DNA from 3 places in the Kitasatospora sp. NPDC101157 genome. Region 1 is predicted to be linked to each of the others. Evidence: riboswitches for the same ligand, from Rfam matches in the RefSeq annotation. Region 1 holds a riboswitch; each other region holds the start of a gene.
What was found. A riboswitch is a leader RNA that binds a small molecule or an ion and turns the genes downstream of it on or off. The one in region 1 is predicted to bind cyclic di-AMP.
Positions count from the first base shown of each region.

Region 2: another riboswitch for cyclic di-AMP. It lies ahead of ACIRVF_RS38190 (M23 family metallopeptidase); the one in region 1 lies ahead of ACIRVF_RS22150 (CAP domain-containing protein).
Region 3: another riboswitch for cyclic di-AMP. It lies ahead of ACIRVF_RS06660 (transglycosylase family protein); the one in region 1 lies ahead of ACIRVF_RS22150 (CAP domain-containing protein).

Region 1 covers NZ_JBIWPL010000011.1:20,019-25,303, forward strand. Annotated here, with positions in the region: gene ACIRVF_RS22145 (hypothetical protein) at 1-374, opposite strand, end outside; gene ACIRVF_RS22150 (CAP domain-containing protein) at 926-1,834, opposite strand; cyclic di-AMP (ydaO/yuaA leader) riboswitch at 1,837-2,005, opposite strand; gene ACIRVF_RS22155 (hypothetical protein) at 2,596-3,522, opposite strand; gene ACIRVF_RS22160 (hypothetical protein) at 3,885-4,190, shown strand; gene ACIRVF_RS22165 (SGNH/GDSL hydrolase family protein) at 4,513-5,285, opposite strand, start outside.
Region 2 covers NZ_JBIWPL010000033.1:52,458-57,742, forward strand. Annotated here, with positions in the region: gene ACIRVF_RS38175 (TetR/AcrR family transcriptional regulator) at 44-619, opposite strand; gene ACIRVF_RS38180 (alpha/beta fold hydrolase) at 667-1,491, opposite strand; gene ACIRVF_RS38185 (YiaA/YiaB family inner membrane protein) at 1,589-1,879, opposite strand; cyclic di-AMP (ydaO/yuaA leader) riboswitch at 2,076-2,234, shown strand; gene ACIRVF_RS38190 (M23 family metallopeptidase) at 2,247-3,113, shown strand; gene ACIRVF_RS38195 (hypothetical protein) at 3,169-4,044, opposite strand; gene ACIRVF_RS38200 (GNAT family N-acetyltransferase) at 4,087-4,674, shown strand; gene ACIRVF_RS38205 (sensor domain-containing protein) at 4,791-5,285, shown strand, end outside.
Region 3 covers NZ_JBIWPL010000003.1:14,808-20,092, reverse strand. Annotated here, with positions in the region: gene ACIRVF_RS06670 (glycoside hydrolase family 13 protein) at 1-506, shown strand, start outside; gene ACIRVF_RS06665 (LacI family DNA-binding transcriptional regulator) at 532-1,551, shown strand; gene ACIRVF_RS06660 (transglycosylase family protein) at 2,119-3,417, opposite strand; cyclic di-AMP (ydaO/yuaA leader) riboswitch at 3,425-3,587, opposite strand; gene ACIRVF_RS06655 (hypothetical protein) at 4,050-4,997, opposite strand.

The DNA.
Region 1 (5,285 bases):
GACACCACGAGGAGCACCGACCCGCCCTTGGACCCGAGCACCGGGTGGGCGGTGGCGGCGGTCGGCCGGACCGAGGCGGCCCGGCCCCGGCGATCGGTGACGGTCAGCCGGCCGTCGGCGTAACGGACCCGTTGGCGGCGCGACCGCTGCCGGCTGGACAGGCCGAGCCACGCCACGGCCGACCCGGCCACCAGCACGACGATGAGCGCGCCCGGCAGGGCGCCGACGCCGTCCAGGGCGGCCCGCATGACCACCCGGCCCGCGGCCAGCAGCAGGATGAGGCCGACCACCGGACCTGCGACGACCAGCCGCCGGTAGGTCTGCCGTAACGGGAGAGGACGCAATTCCAGTTCAGGCGAGGATTCTTGAGTCATCGACACCCCTTTCACGAGGGATCAGGATGCCGGTCCCAAACGTTTGGGTCAATGGGAAGGCCAAAGGTTTGGGTTGCCCGGACGGCAGCGCCGAACAGGGGGTTCGACATCGAAGCTCGCTCTCGGCCCAGCCACACCGACGGCTGTGGCTGATACGCGCCCTTCCGGATCCGGCGCACGCCCACCTCGAAGCGCCAAGGTCAGTATCTGCCGGACCCACCGGCCTTCGTCTGTTGGCTGGGCGCCAACTGCCAGACCGATCTGATCGCCGCGGCCCGGGCGGTGCTCGCCGACCCCACCACGGCTGTCGGCGCACAGGTGCGTGTGCTCAGTCTGGTACACGTGAATGGCTCACATCTCGGGGCGGGGGGACCCCGGCGATCCGCCGTAAACGGATGAATCACAAGTTGAAGAGGATGCGTGCCTGCCCGCAGGGCGGTCCTGATCCTCCGGCCGCCTCCGTCCCACGGGCCGGGTGCCCGCGGGACGGAGGCGGCCGACCCGCCCGGACGGGGTCGGTCCGGCCTCGGCCTACGTCCGTGACGGACGGGTCAGTTGGAGAAGTCCTGGGTGAGCCAGACGGTTCCACTGGCATCCCGGTGGACGGCGATGCCGATGTGGGTGAATGCGCTGCTGAGGATGTTCTTGCGGTGGCCGTCGTCCGGCGGCGTCTCGTTCAGCATGTCCTGGGTCAGGCTGACCGCCAGGGCGGCGATGTCCTGGGCCGAGCTGGAGACCCCGCTGCCGTAGCCTATGTTCTCCCCGACGGCGTTCCACTGGACGCCCGCAGCCGTCTCCCGTGCCCCCAACTCGGCCTCGCCCGGGCACTGGTGGGACATGCCGCAGCCGCCGGCCATCGCCTGGTTGTGGGCCTCGGCGCTGCTGGTCAGCCCCGACGTGATGGTGTAGGCGGGCAGACCCTGCGCGGCCCGCGCCCGGTTGATCAGATTGAGGACCTGCTGCACGGCGTCCGAGTTCGAACCGGTCTGCGCGGCCGGGGTGGCGGGTGGGGCCGCGGGGGCGGGGGCGTGCGTGACCGGGGCGGACGGGGACGACGGCGCGGACGTGTGGGATGCCGGGGCCGGGGTCGGAGCAGAGGGCCAGGCCGGATGGAAGCCCTGGGACTCGCCGCCGGGGCGCGCGGCCGCGGATTCCGGGGCGTGGGAGGCCGGGGCGGACGGCGACGGCGAGGCGTGCGAGGCGTCGGGCGTGGCCGGAGCGGCGGGTGGACCGGCCTGGTGGCGGTGCTGATAGTCGGAGTCGCTCTGGTGCCGGTGCTGATGGTGCTCCTGCCAGCCGGCGTGGCTCGCCTGCGTGTGGGAGCCGGGCGCGGCGGAGGCTCCGCTCGCGCTCAGCAGCGGCAGCATGAGGCCGGCGCCGGCGATCCCGGCGGTGGCGGCCAGACGCTGGGTGTGTCTCCGGCGCGCACGGCGATGCCGGCCGGTACCTGAAATCAGCATGGGGCGTCCCTCTGCGACGCCTGCGAGGTGAGCTGTCGGGTTCGGGCCGTGAGGTAGCCCGGCCGCACGTAGCGGCTTCACCCCTAGCCACACCCATCTCGTCCGTGAACGGGCCGAGCAGGGCGCGGCGAACTACCTGGTTCCCCCGCTCCTGCCCGGTGCACTGCTCGACGTCCGGCCGACCGGTGGACAGGACTCGGCGTCCCGGCGGCAGGGTCCGCAGGTGCGGACAGCCTGAACGCTAGGCAGACCGACCCCGAATACACAAGTTCGTATCATGCAGATCACATGGACATCCGACGAAGAACTGACGGAATACCATATTGGCTGATTTAACATCGCATAAGTGTCCTAATCGGACAATTCTCCTGACCGTCGATGCCGGCTGCGACGGCCGCCGTTCCGGGAAGTGCTGGGGCGCAGTCGGGCGAGGTCGCCCGCCGGGCCACGGTCTTCCCGGGTTCGCGTTGACACGGCCCGCATGGACGGCTGCGCGGCGTTCCTTCGGTCTCCGCCTCGTGCACGGCAACTCGGACCCTGGTCCGTCCAGGTCGGTGGGCGAGCGCCCGGAGCCGGGTGGAGCGGCGTTTGAGCCGATCAGCGGCCGGGCCCTGGACCGGGGCGGAGCCGCCGGCCAGATGCGGCACCCGGGGTCCGTCGGAGCGCGTTGGAGTATGCACGGGCAGCGGCGGCGGGTTGGTTCTCCGCCGCCGCAGAAGACTTCCGGACCTGTCTCAGCCGTAACGGCGGCGGGGTGCAGATCAGGCCGTGCCTGTCGCGCAAGCGGTTTCGAGAGCGATGAGGCGGTGGGCGAGGGTGCGCGCCGGGCCGGTGAGGCCCTTGAGGATCTCCCGGGCGTAGGGGCTCCGAGGGTGGTGGGCGAGATCCTGGACGGCGCTCCAGAGTTCCGCGATGCCGGCCAGGCTGTGCTGGACGTGGCGGATGGCGTCGTGGCGCTGGGCGAGGTACTGCTCGGCCATCTGGTGGGCGCGGCGCCAGTCGACATCGCCCGCTTCGACGGTCCGGGCGAAGGCCGGCGTGGTGTCGCCGTCGGCGAGGCGGATGGCGTCGATCTCCTCGACGCGCCGGCGGAGGTGTTCCTCCTCCTGTCGGGAGTCGAGGGCCGCGGTGGCGTCGGTGACGGCGAGGTGGCCGGCGATGACCTGCTCGGCGAGGTCGGGGGCGTGCCGTCGCAGTCGTGCGTGCTGGGCGAGGAGGGCCTTGGCGTCAGCCTTGCGTCTGCGGACGGCGGTGTAGGCGGCGTTGAGGGCGAGGGTGCCGATGCGGACCTGTTCGGCGAGGTCGGGGGCGTGTTCGAGCACGGTGGTGGCGATGGACAGCCGGGTGACGTTGATGCCGCAGCGGGCGGTGTCGGACGGGAGCGAGCCCGGGGACAGTGAGCGTGCCATCGCGGCGATCATGGCGTGCTGGCTCGCGGTGGTGTTCGGGTGGTGGCGGTTGGCGGACACGATCAGGCAGACCGGATCGTCGCCCTGATAGGTGGTGAAGCGGGGTTCGACATCGGCCAGTTCGCAGGCGGCGAGTCGTCCGCGGCCGTCCAGGAGGACGCCGTCGGCGTCCAGGATGACGGGCTCGGTCAGGCCGTTGCTCTCGATGTCCTGGGCGAGGTCGAGGAGTTCGTCGGGGCCGAGCATCGGGAACAGAGCGGTAACGGGGTGGACCTTCACAGTGGGATCTCCTTGATCGGGATGGGTACCGGGGCAGAAGACGCCACAAAGGGGCATATGGTTCAGCGGCCGCGCCCGTCGGCCTGATCGGGCGCGGCGGCGTCGGTGGCGTGCCGGCTGCCCTGCCGGACTCGCGGGTGATGATGTCGTCCCAGTCGAGCCTGCCGATGAGCAGCGCGACCGATCCTGTCTCGGCGGCCATGGCCGGCCGCACCGACGACGCACAGTCCGTCAGGGCGGACGTGGACGGCGTGGCGGCCCCGCAAAATGGCCCGTTCTCTACGGCTTCAAGACACCGGAGGGAACGGGCCCTGCCCCGTACCAGGACGGCGCCGAGACGGCCTGGCCGGTAGCCTGCGGGCATGTCCGTCAACATCGATCTTCACTTCACCGTGTCCAAGCTCGCCGACGCCCCGCAGGCCGAGGCGGTCTCCTCGGCCGTCGGTGACCTGCTGCGCGACGAGGGTTTCGAGGACCAGATCAGCTACGGCCCGGTCGTCGACAACGGTGTGCACTACGTCAGCGGCGAGGCCAGGTACCCGATCATCATCAGCGGATTCGGGCGCTGGCAGCCGTACTTCGAGACCTCCTTCGCCGCCGCCGTGGCCGAGGTCGCCCCGGACGCCGAGACCTCCATCACCTGGGGCTACCCGGACGAGGAGTACTGACCGCCGCTCCCAGGACTGCCGTCCGGTGCGAGCCACCCGCCTCGCGCCGCCACGGCGGCGTGGCCCGAGCAGGCCACCGGCAGCTCGGACACCCCGTACGTGACATGTCGGTGCGGTATCACCGGGTGCCCGCCGCTGCCGACGGCGGCTGGCACCCGCGGCTGGTCAGCGGGCGCGGACAGCCGGGGATCGTCCGCCCACAACAGACTCCCCGTCCGCTCGTGCCGCGACGACGCCGGATCTTTGCCGAAGAACCTCGGCGCCCAGGTGAGGAGGCGGTGCGGCGTTCACCCACCGCCTCCTCACCGGAGTGCGGCCCCTCTTACCCGGCCGCTCCGACCAGCGCGCGCGGGGCCTGGGTCAGGGCGGAGGGCGGTGCGCCCTTCTTCGGGTCCGTCGGGGCCGGCGTCTGGGCCGGGGCCGACGGCTTTGGTGCGATCACGCAGTTGGACTTGCCGGATTCCGCTTCGCCGTTGATGGCGGTGACGCAGAATTCGTAGTTCCAGACGCCGGGGACGAGGTAGGCGATGCCCCGGCTGGTCTCGTTGGTGACGTACTCGTCGGCCTTGAACCCGCTGCCGTCGTGCTTGGACCCGCTGTCGTCGTTGACGTTGCGGATCCAGACGCGGTAACCGGCGGCCCACAGGGACCCGTTCCATGACAGCTGGACGGTAGTGGCGTCGGTGGAGGTGACCTTCAGACCGGTGGGTGCCGGAGGTGTGCCGGCTCCGACGGTGACGGATCGGGCGACGCCCGGCATGCCGCCACCGGCGGCGTTCCAGGTGGCGACCGCGACGAGGTAGTGATGGCCCTCCCTCAGCCCGTCGATGTGCGCCGAATTCCCCCTGACCGCGGTGCTGTTGAGGAACGCGCCGGGGGTGTCCCTGTCCCAGGTGATGATCTCGTACCGGTCGATCGTGTCGGTGTACGGGCCGGTCGCCGCGTCCCAGGACACGTCGACGCCGGTGGCGGTGGCCCGGGTGACGATTCCCTTGGGGGCCGCGGCGGTTTCCGGGTGTGCGACACCACCGACCGTGTGGGACCACTCGGACTTCCCGTCCTCACCGTTGTCGGTACGGACCTGGTATTCCCACT
Region 2 (5,285 bases), on a different contig from region 1:
CGGGGGCCCGACCCGGGCCGGGGCGGGTTGCTACCGCCGGTTGCTACTTCTCCTCCTTCGGCCAGGAGCGGAGGCCCGTGGTGAGGGTGGTGACGAGGCGGTCGTGGGTGGTGCCGAGGTCTTCGCTGAGCTGGAAGGCACCGGTGATGGAGAGGGCGGCGAAACCGTGGGCGAGGGAGCGGAGGGTGCGGGCGGCGTGGATCGCTTCGGAGTCGTCGAGGCCGTAGTCGCGGAGGACGGCGATGATGACGCCGACGAGGCGGGTGGCCGCCCGGGTGAGGTCGTCGTCGGGTCGGGGGGCCTGGGGGAGGGCGGTGTAGCGGTGCGGGTGTTCGGTGGCGTAGGCCTGGTAGGCCCGCAGGAGGGCGGTGACGGCGTCGTCCCCGCTGCGGCCGACCGCGGCCTCCGCGAGCCGGTCGGCGAGTTCCCCGGTGACCCGGACGGCGATGAGCCGGCGGAGTTCGGTGAGCCCGCCGCTGACGTGCTTGTACAGCGAGGGGGTGGCGACCCCGGCGCGGGCGGCGACGGAGGCGAGGGTGAGGGCTTCGGTGCCCTGGTCGTCGATGAGGGCGAGGGCGTGGTCGACGACCTGGTCGGGGGTCAGTCCTACGCGGGGCATGGCTCCGGTTCTCCAGCGGGCGGGTTCGGTCTCAGGCGGGTTCGGTCTCAGGCGAGTTCGGCGAGGAAGGGCAGCAGCGCGTCGGCGACCGCCCGCGGGTTGTCGGCCATCGGGTAGTGCCCGGATCCCTCGATCATGACCTTCCGTGCGCCGAGCTTCTCGGCCTGGAGGTCGGCGACGGCCTCGGGCCCGGGGAAGTCGGGGTCCTTGCTGCCCATCAGCACGAGGGCGGGGCAGCGGACGGCCGCGGTCCAGCCGATCGGCGCGGAGTCGCCGGTGACGTGGCCGCGGGTGGCGGTGCGGCGGCCGGGGGTGCGCAGGGCGGCGACCAGCCCGTCCACGTAGGTGTCGAGGTCGGCCGGCCGGGGGCCGGGGAAGGCCATCCTGCGGAGGTAGTGGCCCCAGACCGCGGGCCACCGGACCATCGCGGCGCCCATGACGACCATGACGCCCTTCATGAGGGCGTTCGCCCGGTGCTCGACGAAGGCGTCGATGAGCGCGATCCCGGCGACCCGCTGGGGCGCGTCCCCGGCGAGCTTGACGACGGTCGCCCCGGTGTAGGACTGCCCGACCAGGACGGCCCGCTCGATGCCGAGGTGGTCGAGCAGGGCGAGGACGTCGGTGGCGATCGCGGCGGGGCTGTAGTCGTCCCAGACGATCGAGGACTCGCCGAACCCGCGCAGGTCCATGGTGATGACCCGGCGCCCGGCCGCGGTGAGCAGTGGGTGGAGGTGCCGGTAGGCGCGGCGGGAGTCGAGCATCCCGGGGAGCAGGACGACCGGGGTGCCGTCGCCCTGCCGGGTGTCGTCGTACGCGAGGCGGCCGCCGGGGACGTCGAGGTACTGGGTGCTCGGGGTGACGGTGCCGTTCACGGTGGACCTCCACGGGGTCGCTCGCTGCTGCCGATAGCCATAAAGCTACGGCTATTAGCCTTAGCCGTCAAGCCTCCGGCCGCGCGGAACTCCCCGGTCACACCCCTTCGACCTTGAAGGGGTCGTGCTCGCTCAGCAGCTTCTCCAGCCGGGCCTGGTCGACCCGGGCGAGGGTGTCCGAGGACTCCTGCCGGTCCCGGATCACCTTGGCCAGCGTGAACGCGGAGGTGACGGTGTAGAGGAGGCCGATCCCGAGGAAGGCCCGGGTCCAGCCGCCGACGGGCAGGTAGGCGATCCCGGCGGCGAGGGCCGCGCCGGAGATGGCGAAGGAGAGGACGGCCTGGACGTAGTACGCGGCCGTGGTGCGTGACTGCATCGGTGTGCTCATGGCGCCAGGATGCGGCGGGGCGGCCGGGGTGCACATGAGTAGGAGTACTCAGATGGGCCGGGCGGTCGAGCGGTCGTTCGTTGACGTCCGGTCACCTGTTGCCCGCCCCTGGCGGATGGACGGCTTGGAATCAGGGCGTCCTAGGATTAACGTCTGATAACGCAGCGCGGTCGTCAACGCCGTACCCAGACGGCACCGTGCGCCGTCGCCTAATCCCGCCGGCCGGCCTCCGGGCAGGCCAGGGAGCCGGGGAACCACGTTCCTTGGGGTGAATCGGCGGGGCTCCGGCCCGGCCGTAGGAGACCTTCCTGCTCCGAACCCGTCAGCTAACCCGGTAGGCGCGAAGGAAGGAAAGGAGCGCGCCTCCGTGGCGTCGACGCACACTCCGGCACACCCGGCCGGCCCCGCAGCCGGTACCCAGCTCCTCGACCACCCCGGCCCGGACGGCTCCGAGCCCCACGACGCCGACTCCGCCGGCCACGGCGACCCCTTCGCCCCGGAGGCCGAGCCCAACCGCCACCGGATGCCGCGTCAGACCCGCGGAGCCTCCCCGCTGCTCGGCGTCACCGCCGTCGCCGCCACCCTGGGCGCCACCGGCTTCGCCTCCGCGACCCCGGCCGCCGCGCCCGCCGTCGAGACGCCGGACGAGGCCCCGGTCGCCCTGGCCGCCGACCCCGGCCTCGCGCTCGCCGCCCGCATCCAGCAGCAGGCCGACAGCCAGCGCACCGCCGCCGAGGAGAACGCCCGGGTACAGGCCGCCCAGGATGCCGAGGCCAAGGCCGCCGCCAAGGAGGCCGAGGCCAAGCGCGCCGCCGAGGAGGCCGAGCGGGCCAAGGCCGCCGCACTCACCCTGCCGGTGAAGGAGTACAACCTCTCCGCCCACTACGGCCAGAGCGCCCGCTACTGGGCCCACCTGCACACCGGCCTGGACTTCGCCGCCGACACCGGCACCGCGGTCCACGCGGTCGGCCAGGGCACCATCACCTCGGCCGGCTGGTCCGGTGCGTACGGCTACCGGATCGTCGAGACCCTGCCCGACGGCACCGAGATCTGGTACTGCCACCTGTCCTCGATCATCACGGGCTCCGGTCAGGTCACCTCCGGCCAGCAGATCGGCAAGGTCGGCGCGACCGGCAACGTCACCGGCCCGCACCTGCACCTGGAGGTCCGCCCGGGCGGCGGCGCCCCGGTCGACCCGGAGACCTGGCTGCAGCAGCACGGCCTCAACCCGTAAACGGGTCCGGAAGGAGGGAGCCCCGGGCCGCCCGCCCGAGGCTCCCCCCGCCACCTCACTCCGGCGGCAGCTGCGCCAGGTACGCGTCGATCTCCTCCGCGCCCGGCTCCGGCGCGAGTTCCGGGAACTCCTCCAGCAGCAGCCGCGGCAGCCCGGGCACCGTCCACTCGCCGAGCAGGTCGAGCGCCACCTCGGCCGCCGCCGCCTCGAACTCCTCGAAGCCCCCGGCGAGTTCGTCCGGCATCGGCCGGCCCAGCGCGTTCAGCTCGGCCAGGTTGCGGTAGCTGCGCCGCATCAGCCCCTGCTCCAGCAGCCGCCGTGCCCCGTCGGTGGCCATGCCGACCGACAGCACCCGGCCCGGGCCCCAGCCCTGCTCGTCCGGCTCGTCCAGCCAGCCGGTCGGCACCAGCGCCTCGTACCCGGCCAGCCGCTGCTCCTCGTCGAGGCCGGCGAAGCCGGTCAGCCACTCCCGGACGGCCGAGAGGTCCGTCACGTCCACCCCGTGCGCGTGCAGCAGCACCGCGTACAGCCGGGGCCAGGTCACCAGGTCGGCGCGGCGCAGCAGCCCGGCCGCGACCTCGCCCTGCCACTCGGCCTCGGCGTGCAGCCGCTCCTGGCGCTTGGCGTTGAGCCGCTTGGCCGCCCGCTGGTGGTCGACCAGCAGCCGTACGGCGTCGCCGTACGCGAGCGGATCGTCCTCCGGTGCGGGTTGGACGTAGAGGTGGAGCCGCTCGTACAGCAGGTGCTCCACCGCGTCGGAGGTCAGTTCGGGCCAGCCGTCGTGCATCCTGCCCTCGCCCAGCTCCAGCAGCGCCAGCACCGCGCGCAGCGGCGCTTCGGCCACCGGCGCGCGGTCCGGCCCGGTCGCCGCCCAGGCGAGCAGGTCGGCGGCCCTGGTGCGCGGGGCGAGCCGCAGGTCTTCGTCGTTCATGTTCCGAACGGTAGCCGCCGCACGGGGGTAGGGTCGGCAGCCATGGTCCCCGTACGCCTCACCGGCCCCCGGCTCGCCCTCCGCGAGTACCACCACACCCCGGCCGAAGTGGACGCGCTGCACGCGCTGTTCGGCGACCCGGAGGTGACCCGCTACCTCCCCTTCGAGCCGCGGGACCGCGAGACCTGCGCCGACCAGATCGAGCTCTACCTGGAGGAGGCGATGGCCGAGGAGCGGGACACCTACCGGCTCGCCGTCGTCCGTCGCGAGGACGCCGAGGACCCGGAGGACGCGCTGCCGGTCGCGCACGCCGGCCTCACCCTCGGCAAGTACCGCTCCGCCCACCTCGGTTACGTGCTGAGCCGCCCGGCGTGGGGTCGCGGCTACGCGGGCGAGATCGCCGGGCTGCTCTGCGGGCTCTCGTTCGGCCCGCTCGGCCTGCACCGGCTGGTCGCCCGGGTCGACGTGGACAACGCCGCCTCGGCCAAGGTGCTCACCAAGCTCGGTTTCCAGCTGGAGGGGCGGGTGCGGCACGACCTGTACAAGGGCGGCGTCTGGTCCGACTCGTACCAGTACTCGCTGCTCGCCGACGAGTGGACCGGTCCACCCGTTCCACCGCAGGGGGGTTAACCCCACCCCTGATCCGCCGGTCCCCCGGATGCCGTCCGGGCGGGGTTCCGGCCAGACTGGAGTCCGTCAGCACGGAAGACGCCGCGACACGACAACGAGGGGCCGGGGACCGGGAGATGAGCAACAGCACGCTGGGGCAGGAGTGGGACGGCCCGGACGGTTACGGCGACGGGACCCGCCCGGCCCGGGCCCGCCGCACCGAGCAGCCGCCGGGCTTCTTCCGGGCGCCGTTCTCCCGGCAGTACTACCGCGAGGTCGGCTACGCGCTCACCGGCCTGCCGGTGGCGATCGTCGGCTTCACCGTCGCGATCACCCTGTTCTCCCTCGGGGTGGGCACCTTCGTCACCGTCCTCGGCCTGCCGGTGCTGGCCGGCCTGACCAGCGCCGCCCGGGGCCTCGGCCGGGCGGAGCGGGCCCGGGTGCGCGGGATGCTCGCCCTGGACGTGCCGGGCCCGGCGCCGGTGCGCCAGGTGCGCCCGGGCAACTGGGGCGCGATCACCGCGCGGCTGGCCGACGGCGCGGGCTGGAAGGCCGCGCTGTACCAGCTGGTGATGTTCCCGTGGGCGGTGCTCAGCTTCTGCCTGACCCTGACGTTCCTGGTGCTCGGCTGG
Region 3 (5,285 bases), on a different contig from region 1:
ACCAGGGCGAGGAGCTCGGCCTGCCGGACGTCACCGACCTCCCGGACGAGGTCCGCCAGGACCCGTCCTTCTTCCGCCAGGCCGGCCAGGACGGCTACCGCGACGGCTGCCGCGTCCCGATCCCGTGGTCCGGCAGCGAGGCCCCGTACGGCTTCGGGCCGGTCGCGGGCGGACCGTCCTGGCTGCCGCAGCCGGCCGAGTGGGCCGAGCTGAGTGTCGAGGCGCAGACCGGCGACCCGTCCTCCACCCTGGAGCTCTACCGCAGCGCGCTGGCCGTCCGACGGGCGCAGCCCGACCTGGGCGCCGGCACCGAGGTCGAGTGGCTGGACGGCCCCGAGGGCACCCTCCTCTTCCGGCGCGGCTCCTTCGTCTGCACGGTGAACACCACCGGCGAGCCGGTGCGGATCGCGGCCCCGGGCCGACTGCTGCTCGCCTCGACCGAACTCGTGGTGGACGGCGGCGAGACGGTGCTCGCTCCGGACGCCACCGGCTGGTGGGCGGTCTGACGTGGTTGCAATAGGCTCTGGGACCGTGACTACGGCGCGACTCTCAGACATCGCGGCACAGGCGGGGGTCAGCGAAGCCACCGTCTCCCGCGTGCTCAACGGCAAGGCGAACGTCTCCGCCGCCACCAGGCAGACCGTCCTGGCGGCGCTTGACGTGCTCGGCTACGAGCGGCCGACCCGGCTGCGCCAGCGCAGTGCCGGGCTGATCGGGCTGATCACGCCGGAGTTGAGCAACCCGATCTTCCCCGCGCTGGCGCAGGTGATCGAGCAGGTGCTCAGCCGGCACGGCTTCACGCCGGTGCTGTGCACCCAGACCCCGGGCGGGTCCACCGAGGACGAACTGGTCGAGATGCTGGTCGACCGGGGCGTGGCGGGCATCGTCTTCGTCTCCGGGCTGCACGCCGACTCCACGGCGGACCACGACCGTTACGCCCGGCTGGCCGGGCGCGGGGTGCCGTTCGTGCTGATCAACGGCTTCAGCGAGAAGATCGACGCGCCGTTCATCTCGCCGGACGACCGGTCCGCGATGTGGATGGCCGTCCAGCACCTGGCGGAACTCGGGCACGAGCGGATCGGCCTGGCGGTCGGGCAGCGGCGGTACGTGCCGGTGCTGCGCAAGATCGAGGGCTTCACGGCGGCGATGCGCGAGGTGCTCGGGCTCGGGCAGGAGGAGGCGGAAGGCCTCGTCCACCACACGCTGTTCAGCGTGGAGGGCGGGCACGCGGCGGCCGGAGCGCTGCTCGACAAGGGTTGCACGGCGATCGTCTGCGGCAGCGACATGATGGCGCTCGGGGCGATCCGGGCGGTGCGGCAGCGCGGGCTGTCGGTGCCGCACGACGTCTCGGTGGTCGGCTTCGACGACTCGCCGCTGATCGCCTTCACCGAGCCGCCGTTGACCACGATCCGCCAGCCGGTCGAGGCGATGGCGACGGCGGCGGTGGACGCGCTGCTGGAGGAGGTCGGCGGGAACGCCGCCCAGCGCGGGGAGTTCATGTTCCAGCCGGAGCTGGTGATGCGGGGCTCCACGGGGGCCTGCGCACGCTGAGCCGGCCGGTCGGCGGGAACGGGCCGACTGACGGGCCCCGGAGGGCGGTTGCTCTCCGGGGCCGGTCGGCGTTCGGCGGCCGGTCAGCCCCCCCTGGACGTTCCGGCGGTCGGTGGGGACCCGCCGGCCGTCGGCCGCGTCGCCGGTCCGGGTCTCGGTGCGGCGGCCGCGGGCCAGGTAGTCGCGCAGTACCCGTTCGACGGCGTCCTGGGGGTTCTTGGTACCGGAGAGCAGCATCGCGTCGATCGCGAGGTTCGCATCGATCGTGACGGTGACCTGGGCCATGGTGACTCCTCCTCGGCTGCGGAGCAGCAGGATGCCCGCTGCGGGGGAGTTTGACCATGCGGAACCGGGGGGGCTGGGGGGTCCGGTCGTCCGGGTACGCCGACGCCCCGGGGAGGAGCGAGCGGGCTCTTCCCCGGGGGCGGTCGGGCGAGGGCTGACGGGTGAGGACGGACGGCTGTCGGGTGACAGGTGACAGATGATGAAATCTGTTATCCATTATCTGTCGTCCGTCAGTTGTCGTCCGTCAGCCGTTTCCTGTCAGCTGTTCGGCGTGAGCGGTGCTCAGACCCGGCCGGCGAAGTCCGGGGCCCAGTTGGCGATGGTCTGGAGCCGGACGCCCGAGCTCGGGTTGGCGGCCTCGACGTACTGGCCGCCGCCGACGTAGATGGCGACGTGGTAGACGCCGGAGTCCTGACCGTTGTTCGACCAGAAGAGCAGGTCGCCCGGCTGGAGGCTGTCCAGCGACACGTGGGTGCTGGCGGCGGCCTGGTCGGCGGCGACGCGCGGGATGTTGATGCCCGCGGCGCGCAGCGCGGCCTGGGTCAGTCCGGAGCAGTCCCAACCACCGTTGCCGGTACCACCGTAGACGTACGCCTGGCCGACCTTCGACTCGGCGAAGGCGACCGCGGCGGCCATGCTGCCGGTGGCGGTCTGGGCCGGGGCCTGGGTCTGCGCCGGGGCGGCCGGCTTCGAGGCGGGCTTGGCGGCCGGGGCCGTGCTCTGGGCGATCGGCTTGGCGTCCACGGAACCGCCGTTCGAGGCCTGGCCGGACTTCTGCGAGCGGTCGAACCAGCTGAAGTCCGAGCCGGACTTGGTGGCGGTGGAGGACTGGTCGGCCTGGGCCGCGGTGCCGTCACCGAAGGTCAGCTGCTGGCCCGGGTAGATGCTGTCCGGGCCCTCGGTGAGGGTGCTGCGGTTGAGCTCGTACAGGTGCTGCCAGCCGCCCTGGACGTTGTGCTTGGCGGCGATGGAGGACAGCCAGTCGCCCTCGACGACGGTGTAGTCGCCGGTCCGGGCCTGGGCCGGGCGCTGCTTCGCCGAGTTGCCGGTGGCGGACTTGGCGGAGGCCGAGGCGGAGTCACCGGAGGCCTGGGCCTGGGCGGGCGCGGACGGCTTGGCGGACGTCGCGGCCGGGGCCGGGGCCGGGGTCTGGGCCGGCTTGGCGGCGGGCTTGGCGGTCGTCGAGGTGTCGACGGCGGCCGGGGCACCGCCCTGGGTCAGACCGGCCTGGACGGAGCAGACCGGCCAGGCGCCGGGGCCCTGCGAGGCGAGGACCTTCTCGGCGACGGCGATCTGCTGGTCCTTGGTGGCGAGGTTGGCCTGCGGGGCGAACGCGGTGCCGCCGAAGGCGGCCCAGGTGCTGGAGCTGAACTGCAGGCCGCCGTAGAAGCCGTTGCCGGTGTTGATGCTCCAGTTGCCGCCGCTCTCGCACTGGGCGACCTTGTCCCAGGTGGCGACGGAGGCGGCGTTGGCGGTGCCGGTGGTGAGGCAGGGGACGGTGAGGCCGACGCCCGCCACGCCGAGGGCGGCGATCACGCGACGGGTGCGGCTGGACAGGCGGTTGCCGTTGGAAGGCAGCATGAAGACGCGGTCCTCTCCCACGCCTGCGAGGTGAGCTGTCGGATTCGGGCTGGAGTTGCCCGGCCGCGCTGTGGCACGGCTTCACCCCTAGCCCAGGACCGTTTCCGGGAAGCGGTCCGGGGCGACTTACCTGTGGTTCCCCCGCTCCTGCCGTGATGCGTTTTCGCGCTGCCAGGACATCCGACGGCAGGACTCGGCGTCGCGGATGAACTGGGTCCGTGTGGTCACGAACGGGGAGCACGTTAAGCAGACTTAAGTTCGAACTGCAAATACCTGTGATGAGCATCACGGTTTACGGGAAAGGGTCGAGCGGCTTGAATTCCATGATCGGAAATGATCGTTTTCCGGCAATTCTGCGATGAATTCCCAAAACTGGCTCCGCCTCAGAAGTGAGGTGACGGGGCGTTGAATTGTGGAGGGGGCGCGCTCGCCGGGCCGGGGGAGCGTCCCGAACCCGAGCGCCCGATGATGCGCCGACTATTCATCGACAAAAGGCACCAGAACGGACATTGCATGGCAATGCCCGCGTAACTCTCCTGCGGGGCAAACAGAACAAACGGAAAGGGCCCGGAACGCGGTCGTTCCGGGCCCTCGGTGGTACGGGTGCGGCGACGGGTGGCCGCGGGGTTCCGTCAGCCCTCCACGGGCCCCTGAGCGGCCGCGTGGGCGCGCCGGGAGCCCTCCCCGGCCCCGGCGGTGGCGGCCTCCGCCTCGGCCTCGGCCAGCTCCTCCGCCGACGGCGTCGGCAGCGCGGCCAGGTAGGTGGAGGCGATCAGCTGGCCGACGGTCGGGTACGCGCCCAGCGGCGCCGCCGACGGGCAGCCGGTCTCCTCGGCGGCCGTGGCGAGCAGTTCGGAGTCCGCCTCCGGGCCGATGACGAGCGGGGCCAGCGCCGGGCGCTCGGAACCGGTCTCCTTGAGGTGGTTGACGGCCCCGGCGACCGAGCCGGGCACGTCGAGCGCCGCGGCCACGACCGGGACGGCCAGTCGGGCGGCCAGCAGCACGCCGGTGATGCCGGCCGCGGCGGCCGCGTCCTCGCCGCCCACGGTGGTCAGCACGACGCCGTCGGCGGCGGTCGCGATGGCGAACAGCCGGGCCCGGTCGGCCCGGGCCAGTCCGGCCTCGGACAGCCGCACGTGGACGGCCTCGGCGAGCAGCGGGTGCGGGCCGAGGGCGTCGGTGACGGTCGCGCCGTACTCGGCGGCGAGGGCGTGAAGCCCGGTCAGGAAGCCGTGCGGGCCGGGCACCAGGGGCACCACGACGGGCGTCGGCAGTCCGGCCTCGGCGGCCGCCGCCAGCAGCTCCGCGACGGTGCGGTCCTCGGAGCCGCCGTCCCCGGCGCCGTCGGCCGGGAGGTAGCCGACCGCGGCCTGGACGCCGGCGTGCTCGCTGCGGACGATCGACAGCAGCTCCTCGACGACCGAACGGGACTCGGGCCCCGCGGTCGCGGGCACGGCGAGCACCAGGGCCGGCGAGCCGGTGCGGATCTCGGGGCGCTCGGGGCGGCGGTGGCGCCCCCGCGCACGGGAGCCTGGAGTGCGGACGGGCAGTGGCGCGCCCGGGATGGCTGCGGTGCTCATGCCGGAGATCGTAGGACATCGGCCCGTCAGGCCTGCAGTCGGCTGCCGTACGGGTTTCGGGTGGTCGTGGTGCGGAGGCCGTGTCGCCGCCCTGCCGGTCCGGGCGGTTTGCCTACAATCCGGACATTCCTCGCCCCATGTCCGCCAGGGCCCGCATTGTTGCCCTGACGTGTCCGGTGGGGCGGCGCGTTGCATCCGGGGTGCGTGAGATGTCTCACAGCCCGGAGGTGGCCTGACGGAGGGTCACGACGGTGCGACTCCCGGCATTCGAAGATCAACATTTAGCGG